DNA from 2 places in the Agrobacterium sp. GW821-FHT02D03 genome. Region 1 is predicted to be linked to the other one. Evidence: riboswitches for the same ligand, from Rfam matches in the RefSeq annotation. Region 1 holds a riboswitch; the other holds the start of a gene.
The links. Region 1 has a riboswitch for S-adenosylmethionine ahead of AC07U5_RS12935 (O-succinylhomoserine sulfhydrylase). Riboswitches for the same ligand answer to the same signal wherever they lie in the genome.
Positions count from the first base shown of each region.

Region 1 (4,809 bases):
TTCTAGCGATCCATAAGCGTTCATCGCCAATATTCCAGTCGAAACGTTTGCTGGTTTCGCGTCATGAGGCACATGGTTGGTGAAGAGCTACAAGCACATGAACGCGACAACTCCCCTCCCATCAATGAAGGTGAAAGCGCTGCGTATCGGAAAAGGGTCCCGCGCCAAGACCGCTCGATCCGTGCGAAAGAAAAGTGACGCAACCCCCCGAAAGCACAACCAAAAGACGAACATCGATAAAATTGAAAACTTTTCGTTGACTACGGTGATGAACTCCCCTATAGATAGGTCATCGATCTTTTGCTTGCCGAGCTTTGTCTACCGCGCGATTGGCACCGCGCTCTAAGCGAACTTCTCTTTCAAAAATAGTCGGTTTTTATCCGCGTGGCATCCGTTACGCGGTCCTTCACTCTATGCTTTGAAAGGGTTTATTATGACCACTGGCACAGTTAAATGGTTTAATTCCACAAAAGGCTTCGGCTTCATTCAGCCTGACAATGGCGGCGCTGACGCGTTCGTTCACATTTCGGCTGTCGAGCGTGCAGGAATGCGCGAACTCGTCGAAGGCCAGAAGATTGGCTTCGAGCTCGAGCGCGACAACAAGTCGGGCAAGATGTCTGCGACCAATCTGCAGTCCGCATAATTGAGATCCGCTTCCCTTTGACCACGGATGTACTGGCACTGCCGGGAGCAATTTCATTCGAGGCCAGGCATCGCGCCTGGCCTTTTTCGTTTCGGCATTTGGCCGGAGAGGCAAATACCCCATGACACAAACACACAGCAAATCCCGCCAGCAGGCGGAGCTTGCCTTCGGCAAGCTTCAGACGCCATTCTTCGCAAAAAATCACGCTGTCGATGAACTGCAAGCAGCCGTCGATGCGCGGGATGCGAAAACAGCCAGACTAAAGGCAGCCCGCCTTGCAAAAGAACTGGCCGATCGCAAATCCGCGGTGGCCGCTCTGGTGACCAAACGCACCAAGAAGACGCCGTCGGCTTGTCCCACGTCTTAAAGCGTGTCGCGATCTTTTAGATTCGCTCACCCGCTTTAGGTCCTTGTTCTCGCGTGTCGTTATCGCAGAACCGCTGCACAGTTTTGCGCGGATCATGCTTTAAAATCGCGTCGCGGTCGTTCAGACTCGCTCCTTGCGCTTCACGCCTTCGTTTTATCGCATGTCGCTTTCGCAAAGCCGCATCGCGCTTTTGCGCGATATCACCGGTGAGAGCCAAGAAATCCAGCAACACAGGTGGGATGCATGTCAACGACAACCAACGAACTCAATGCGACCAACACTGCCTGGCAGATCGCGATGCAGGAAATCCTCCGGGTGGTCATCCGCGATCTTTACCAGGCCAAGGGCGAAGCGCATTTCAAACAACATATCGAGCGCATCGAAATGGCAGCGGTCGATAGTATCCAGACGGATCTCAGGTTTCGCGGAACGGACGAATGGACGGAAGTCCTCGTCAAGGAAAAAGCCAGCAACTTCGTCACGTCCTTGCTGACATCTTTCACCTACGATCGCGCCTGAATAACGGCTCGCTCAGCGCATTACATCCGTACGCTGATCCCAGGTGCGATAAAAAATACGCAATAAAAACAATAGCCTTTGCAAGATAGCTGGAGCGGGTGAAGGGAATCGAACCCTCGTATTCAGCTTGGGAAGCTGCTGCTCTACCATTGAGCTACACCCGCGCGCTTAAAAACTTCCGATAGAACGATGCGGCTGTCAAGCCGCGCCGCAAGGCATTCCACTATCGCACCGCGGCGTCTGGCCGATCACTCTGCGCGGAAATGCTTGGAGAGCTTTAGGCCCTGGGCCTGATAGTTGGAGCCGAGGCCCGTGCCGTAGAGACCTTCGGGTTTGGCCAGCATATGTTCATAGACAAGGCGGCCGACGATCTGGCCGTGCTCCAGGATGAAGGGCACCTCGTGGCTTCTGACTTCAAGGACGGCACGACTGCCGGTGCCGCCGGCGCTGGCGTGGCCGAAGCCGGGGTCGAAGAAGCCGGCATAGTGGACGCGGAACTCGCCGACCAGGGGATCGAACGGTGTCATCTCGGCGGCGTAGAGCGGTGGCACATGCACGGCTTCGCGCGAGACAAGAATGTAGAATTCATCCGGATCGAGGATCAGTTCGGCGCGGCCGCGCGCGTAGAGCGGCTCCCAGAAATCCAGAACGTCGTGGGCTGCCTTCTGGTCCACATCGACAACTGCGGTGTGGTGCTTGCCGCGATAACCGATGAGGCCGCTGTCACCAAAGCCTCTCAGGTCGATGGAGAGCGCAATACCGCCGCCGGATACGTTGGGCGTGTCGCTGGCGACGAGGATTTCACTCTCGTGAAGCGCCTGCAACTCACCTTCGTTCAAAAGCGAATGACCGATTCGGAAGCGGATCTGCGACAGGCGCGAACCCTGGCGCACGACGATCGGGAAGGTACGCGGGCTGACTTCCAGATAAAGCGGTCCCTGATAACCTGCGGGGATCTTGTCGAACTCCTGCGCGTGGTCGGTGATGACGCGGGTGAAGATATCGAGACGGCCGGTGGAGCTCTTCGGGTTGGCCGAGGCGGACATGTCGGCGGGCAGCGCCAGCGTTTCCATCAGCGGTACGATATAGACGCAGCCGGTTTCCAGCACGGCGCCTTCGCTGAGATCGATTTCATGCAGACGCAGGCGGTCCAGCTTTTCGATGACCTTGGTGCCCGGGCCAGGCATGAAGCTTGCGCGCACACGATAGGCCTTGGCACCGAGACGCAGGTCAAGGCTTGCCGGCTGCACCTGGTCTCCATCCAGCGCCCGCTCGCTCTTCAGGTGGCCGGAAGAAAACAGCGCCCGTATCGCGCCATCGGCCAGAATACCCGTGGTTCTCATCATCGTCAGTGCCCCTGTTCCGCGCCGACAAAATCAAAAGCAGGCCATTGACGCAAGTTGTTAACGGCAGTAAGGCAATCTTATCCCGTGGTGATTTGGCCGGTCGGCTTGCAGCCACGTTAAACAAGTGGCTAAAAAGACCGGGTGCTTGGAACCGGTCTGCTTTTGCGACCGGTTTTTTTGTTTGAAGGTGATCAAATGAGCAAGAAATGGCGCCCGGCAACTCAACTCGTACATGGCGGCACACTGCGCTCCCCCTACGGTGAAACGTCCGAAGCACTCTACCTGACCCAGGGCTTTGTCTATGAAAGCTCGGAAGCGGCAGAAGCGCGCTTCAAGGGAGAGACCGACGGTTTCATCTATGCGCGCTATGCGAGCCCCACCAATGACATGTTCGAAAAGCGCATGTGCCTGCTGGAAGGTGCCGAGGATGCGCGCGCCACGGCATCCGGCATGGCCGCTGTCAGCGCTGCCATTCTCTGCCAGCTGAAAGCCGGCGATCATATCGTTGCGGCCCGCGCGCTTTTCGGTTCCTGCCGCTGGGTGGTTGAGACGCTGGCGCCGAAATACGGCATCCAATGCACGCTGGTCGATGGCCGCGATCTCGCCAATTGGGAAACGGCGATCAAGCCGAACACCAAGCTGTTCTTCCTGGAAAGCCCGACCAATCCGACACTGGAAGTGGTTGATATTGCAGGCGTTGCCAAGCTTGCCAACCAGATTAGCGCCAAGGTCGTCGTCGACAACGTGTTTGCGACGCCGCTCTTCCAGAAGCCTCTGGAGCTAGGCGCACATATCGTCGTCTATTCCGCCACCAAGCATATCGATGGTCAGGGCCGCTGCCTTGGCGGCGTGGTGCTGTCGGACAAGAAGTGGATCGAGGAAGAACTTCAGGATTACTTCCGCCACACCGGCCCCGCGCTGTCTCCCTTCAACGCGTGGACATTGCTGAAGGGCATCGAGACCATGCCGCTGCGCGTCAAGCAACAGACGGCGAACGCCGGCAAGATTGCGGATTTCCTGGCGGACCAAAGCAAGGTCGCGAAGGTCATCTATCCGGGCCGCGCCGACCATCCGCAGGCCGACATCATTGCGCGGCAGATGTCGGGCGGTTCGACGCTCGTCTGCTTCGAGTTGAAGGGCGGCAAGGAAGCGGCGTTCAAGCTGCAGAATGCGCTGGAGGTCGTCAAGATTTCCAACAATCTTGGTGATGCTAAGAGCCTGATCACCCATCCCGCTACCACGACCCATAAGAACCTGACCGATGAGGCGCGCGCCGAACTCGGCATCTCCGGCGGCACGCTTCGTCTGTCCTGCGGGATCGAAGACACCGACGACCTGCTGGAAGATTTCGCCGCAGCGCTTTCGAAGGTTTCTGCCTGATATCAAATGCCCGGTGAGCGATCACCGGGCAATTTCTTTCTCGATTTCCAGATCTTCTGCTCGCGACACGCGTAGATCGCCCGTTCTACATTATTTTAGACAAACAGCGATTTATCTACTGTCTCTTCACGATTTTGTGCGTATTGAATGGAGAAACAAACCTGATACGCAACGCTTTAGCCTCGTAACGCATTCAAACAACTCAGCTCCAATCAACGGACATTCTCGTCCTTCATTCGGTGTAGTAGAATAAAATGCTAGAGGCAGAGACAGCCAAGGTCGCGAACATGTATCGTGCATCGACAAAAGAGATAGAGGTCACCGTCGACCCGTATTATCTCGATGAGCAATCGGACCCGGACGATAGCCGTTACGTCTGGGGCTATACGGTCGTGATCACGAACAACTCCAAGCAGGCCGTGACGCTGGTCAATCGCTACTGGCACATCACCGATCAGAATGGCGTGGTGGACGAGGTCTCAGGCCCGGGTGTCGTTGGTGAGCAACCGCATCTGCGACCAGGCGACAGCTACGAATATTCTTCCGGATGCCCC
Region 1 is NZ_JBWKVN010000001.1:2,717,288-2,722,096, forward strand. Features, by position in the region: gene AC07U5_RS12905 (NAD(P)H oxidoreductase) at 1-6, shown strand, start outside; gene AC07U5_RS12910 (cold-shock protein) at 434-643, shown strand; gene AC07U5_RS12915 (hypothetical protein) at 765-1,010, shown strand; gene AC07U5_RS12920 (hypothetical protein) at 1,254-1,529, shown strand; tRNA gene AC07U5_RS12925 (tRNA-Gly) at 1,620-1,693, opposite strand; gene AC07U5_RS12930 (2'-deoxycytidine 5'-triphosphate deaminase) at 1,778-2,875, opposite strand; SAM riboswitch at 2,950-3,028, shown strand; gene AC07U5_RS12935 (O-succinylhomoserine sulfhydrylase) at 3,071-4,255, shown strand; gene apaG (Co2+/Mg2+ efflux facilitator ApaG/CorD) at 4,543-4,809, shown strand, end outside.

Region 2 (4,809 bases), 2.3 Mb from region 1:
GTCAGAAGCTCTGCCAGCAGTTTTTCCGTGCTCGCCGCGTTGTCTCGCAGCCGTGTCTCGAATGTCATGGCGCCGCTTCCTTCCATCTCGCGGCTGTTTGGCATGGGGGAAAAGGGCTGGCAAATGTTTTGTTGAAGGGGTGCGGAACTTCACCATCGTGAGTAGCCTTGATGGTGCGAGCGGAATATGAAAGGCTTGATCTGAACGAGCGGGGACGGGATGTGAGCAGTACGCCGGAAAGCGAGAGGGAGTACGAAGCGCTTCCCGAGGAGGAAAGCAGGCCGAAGTTGGATATCAAGAACCTCGCCAAACGCGTCGGCATGTTCGTGCTGGCGCTGTTGATCCTGCCGTATCTGCTGATCCCTCTCTATGCGCTTCCCTTCATTCGTCCCGTCTCGACGCTGATGCTTGCCGATCTGGTGACCTTCCAGGGCTACGATCGGCAATGGGTGCCGCTGGAGGATATTTCTCCCCGCCTCATCCAGTCGGTGATGATGTCGGAAGACGGCCAGTTCTGTTTCCACCATGGCGTCGACTGGAACCAGATGCAGGATGTCGTCAACGACGCGCTGGAAGGCGAGGCGACACGTGGCGCCAGCACCATTCCTATGCAGACGGCCAAGAACCTGTTTCTGTGGAATGGGCGATCGCTCATCCGCAAGGGAATGGAGCTTCCGCTTGCGCTGGTCTCCGACTTCGTCTGGTCGAAAAAGCGGATGATGGAGATCTATCTCAATATCGCAGAATGGGGACCGGGCATCTACGGCATCGAGGCTGCCGCGCAATACCATTTCAAGGTACCAGCCTCCAAGCTCACCTCCCGCCAGGCTGCACTTCTGGCCGTATCCTTGCCAAACCCGATCGATCGCAATGCCAGCAAGCCCGGCCGCGGCATGCAGCGTCTTGCGGGGTTGATCGAGCGCCGGGCCAGAGGCTCCGGCGCTTATGTGGGCTGCGTGCTGGACTGACCTGCTTCAGCCCTTCGTGAAGATGTAATCCGTTTCCTGCCGCAGCGTTTCGCCGGGGCGAAGGATCGCCTTGGGGAAGCCTTCGTGATTGACGGCGTCCGGCCAGATCTGGGTTTCCAGGCAGAAGCCGGCAAAGGGGCCATAGTGGCGGCCATCGTGGCCGGGAACGGCGGTGTTCAGCTTGAAGCCGGAATAGAACTGCACGCCGGGTTCTGTGGTGTGGACTTCCAGCGAGATGCCGGAGGCCGGTGCGCGCACATGCGCCACCTTGCGCTTGGCCACACGCTCTGCCGAAAGGCAGAAATTGTGGTCGTAAAGCACCTGTTCGCCCTTGTCATCCTTCAGGCTCATCGGCGTCGGCTGGCACAGATCGAACACCGTTCCCGATACAGGGCGAATGTCGCCGGTCGGGATCTGGCGCTCATCGGTCGGCAGATAGTGATCGGCGGCGATTTCGATCTCGTGGTCGAGCGCGGTTTCGGCGCCGTCGAGATTGAAATAGGAATGCTGGCAGACGTTGGCGATGGTCGGCAGATCGGTCGTCGTTTCATAGAGAACCGAAAGAACGCCGCCTTCGCGGATGGTGTAGGTTGCCGTCATCGTGCAGTTGCCGGGATAGCCGGCGCGACCGTTCGGATCGATGATCTGCAGAATGACATGGCTTGGCCCGTGTTCCATGATCAGCCAGTTGCGCTTGCCCGTGCCGTCGCTGCCGCCATGAAGATGGCTGACGCCCTTTTCGTTGAGCTCCAGCTGATAGTCCTTGCCGTCGATCGAGAATGTGCCGCCGCCGATGCGGTTGGCGTTTCGGCCAGGCGTCGCACCAAAGTAGGAAGAGTATTTAGGGTAGTCATCAAAGGCGTCGAAGCCGAGCACCAGCGGCGGCTGATGACCCTCAAGGCGCAGATCCTGAATGACCGCACCCCAGGTCATCACCTTGGCCGTCAGGCCGCCGGCGGAAATCGTCACCCGCTCGACCTTCTCGCCGGTGGCCGTAATGCCGAAATTCTCCCGTGCGCCTGCTTCGCTCATCCCGAATTCTCCCTGTCGCTTGCGATTTGCGCCGGACGTTGCGTCATTTTGGCGTCTGGCGCAACGCCGGAATGTCAAATTCTTGGAGGCTCCTGATCAGCGGGTTGTCGTGCCGATCTCGGCCAGTTCGTAAGGTGTGGTCTGGTAGATCTCGTTGATCCAGTTGCCGAAGAACAGATGGGCATGGCTGCGCCAGCGGTTGAGCGGGGTAAGCGCCGGGTCGTTATGCGGGAAGTAGTCATGCGGCAGCTTGATCGGCACGCCGGAATTCACGTCGCGGAAATATTCGTCTCCCAGCGAGGTGGAGTCATATTCCACGTGGTTGAACATGTAGAGCCGCTTGCCGCGCTTCTCATGCACCAGGCACACGCCCATCTCCTCGGACTCCATCAGGATTTCGAGGTCGGGATGCTTCTCGATATCGGCGCGGCGCACTTCCGTCCAGCGGGACACCGGCACCTGGAAGTCGTCGGAAAAACCATTGAGGTAGATGGAGGCCGGGCAGAGATTGCGGTGGCGATAGACGCCGAAGGCCTTCTCCTTCAATTCGTGCTTCGGCACGCCGTGGAAGTGATAGATCGCCGCCATCGCACCCCAGCAAACATTCAGCGTCGAATGGACATTGGTCTCCGTCCAGTCGAAGATTTTCTGCATTTCGTCCCAATACGTCACGTCTTCATAAGCCAGCGTTTCCACCGGCGCGCCGGTAATGATGAAGCCGTCGAACTTGCGGTGACGCACCTCTTCCCACGTCTCGTAGAAGGAGAGCAGATGTTCTTCCGGCGTGTTCTTGGCGCGGTGTCCGCCGATGCGCACCAGCGACAGCTCCACCTGCAGCGGCGAAGCGCCGACGAGCCGGGCCATCTGGATTTCGGTCTTGATCTTGTTCGGCATGAGATTGAGAAGCCCGATCTGGAGCGGGCGGATATCCTGACGGATCGCCATGGTCTCGGTCATCACCCGCACGCCCTCATTCACGAGGGTTTCGAAGGCGGGCAGCGTATCGGGAATCTTGATGGGCATCGCGAACTCTCACGTCCAAAAACAAAAAAACCGGCAGCGAAATCGCGACCGGTCCTCGGAAATTGCCTGTTTCCTCGACCCTTTAGCGACTTCTTTAAAGTGGCTGCAAGCCGGTCGGCAAATCACCACTGGGGGCTGTCATAATCCCGTCCGGCCGAAAAATCAATATCGCCGCCCTCTGCAGCGTTTCCGCCTTTCCTTGGGACAAGGTTTCGCGATAAGGCAGGGCATGAGATCGGATCATTTCACCATTCTGCTGGGCGGCGATATCGCGGTTACGGATCGCCTGCAAAAGGCGGTCGCCGGATCGCGCGTGATTGCCGCCGATAGCGGTATGAAACATGCTGGGCCGCTCGGGCTCACCCCTGAGCTCTGGGTGGGCGATTTCGATTCCGCCGATGCGGCGCTTGTCGACGAATGGCCGGATGTGCCGCAACAGCCCTTTCCCGCTGCCAAGGGCGAAACGGATGGCGAGATCGCCGTTTCCGAGGCTTTGGCGCGTGGCGCGAAGCTTCTGACGCTGGTCGGCGCGCTTGCCGGCGAACGTTCCGACCATGCGCAGTTTCATTTGCTCTATGCTGTGGCGCTGGCCGAACGCGGGTTTGAGGTGGTGCTGACGTCTGGTGAGGAAGAAGCTTATCCGCTGCTTGCCGGCGCGTTGGCGCTCGATCTGCCGCGCGGCTCGCTGTTTTCGGTTGCCGGTTTTACTGCCCTTTCGGGCCTCGATATCGAGAATGCCCGTTATCCCCTCAATGATTTTGCGCTTGCCTTCGGCTCGTCGCGCACTATGTCCAACGTGGCTGAGGGCGAAATTCGCCTTCGCCTCAAAAGCGGCAAGGCGATCGTGCTTGCCCGTCCCTACGATCTGACCGGAGCCTGATGCCTTGGCACCCCCCATTCTGAAACTCGACGATATCAAGCTGACATTTGGCGTGACGCCACTTCTGGATGGCGCCAACCTGCAGGTGGAGCCGGGCGATCGTATCTGCCTCGTCGGTCGAAACGGGTCGGGCAAATCGACGCTGATGAAGATCGCCGCCGGTCTTGTCGAAGCGCAGTCCGGCGAGGTCTTTCGTCATCCCTCCGCGACAATCCGCTACCTGGAGCAGGCGCCGGATTTTGGCGCCTATGACACCGTGCAGGCCTATGCCGAATCCGGTCTTGGACCCGGCGACGATCCCTATCGGGTCAGCTATCTGCTGGAACATCTGGGTCTGACCGGCCAGGAAAATCCATCGAGCCTTTCCGGTGGCGAAGCGCGTCGTGCGGCACTTGCCCGCGTCATGGCGCCTGAGCCGGACATCCTGATGCTGGACGAGCCGACCAACCATCTGGATCTTCCGACCATCGAATGGCTGGAAAGCGAATTGCAGCAGACGCGAAGCGCGCTTGTGCTCATCTCGCACGACCGTCGCTTCCTGGAGAAGGTTTCGACCGCCACCGTCTGGCTCGATCGCGGCCAGTCGCGTCGTCTCAGCCGTGGCTTTGGCTACTTCGAGGAATGGCGCGACAAGGTGCTGGAAGAGGAAGAACTGGAGCAGCACAAGCTCGGCAAGGCGATCGAGCGCGAAGAGCACTGGATGCGCTATGGCGTGACGGCACGCCGCAAGCGCAACATGCGCCGCGTGGGAGAATTGCGTGACATGCGTGCGGCTTATCGCGGCCACAAGGGTCCGCAGGGCTCCGTGCAGGCAACGGCCGTGGAGGCGCGCGAATCCGGCAAGCTGGTGATCGAGGCCGAGGCCATCACCAAGTCCTATGGCGATCGCACCATCATCGCGCCCTT
Region 2 is NZ_JBWKVN010000001.1:390,743-395,551, forward strand. Features, by position in the region: gene AC07U5_RS01780 (polyprenyl synthetase family protein) at 1-68, opposite strand, end outside; gene mtgA (monofunctional biosynthetic peptidoglycan transglycosylase) at 321-968, shown strand; gene AC07U5_RS01790 (aldose epimerase family protein) at 975-2,000, opposite strand; gene metA (homoserine O-acetyltransferase MetA) at 2,097-3,023, opposite strand; SAM riboswitch at 3,086-3,162, opposite strand; gene AC07U5_RS01800 (thiamine diphosphokinase) at 3,253-3,903, shown strand; gene AC07U5_RS01805 (ABC-F family ATP-binding cassette domain-containing protein) at 3,908-4,809, shown strand, end outside.
Region 2: another riboswitch for S-adenosylmethionine. It lies ahead of metA (homoserine O-acetyltransferase MetA); the one in region 1 lies ahead of AC07U5_RS12935 (O-succinylhomoserine sulfhydrylase).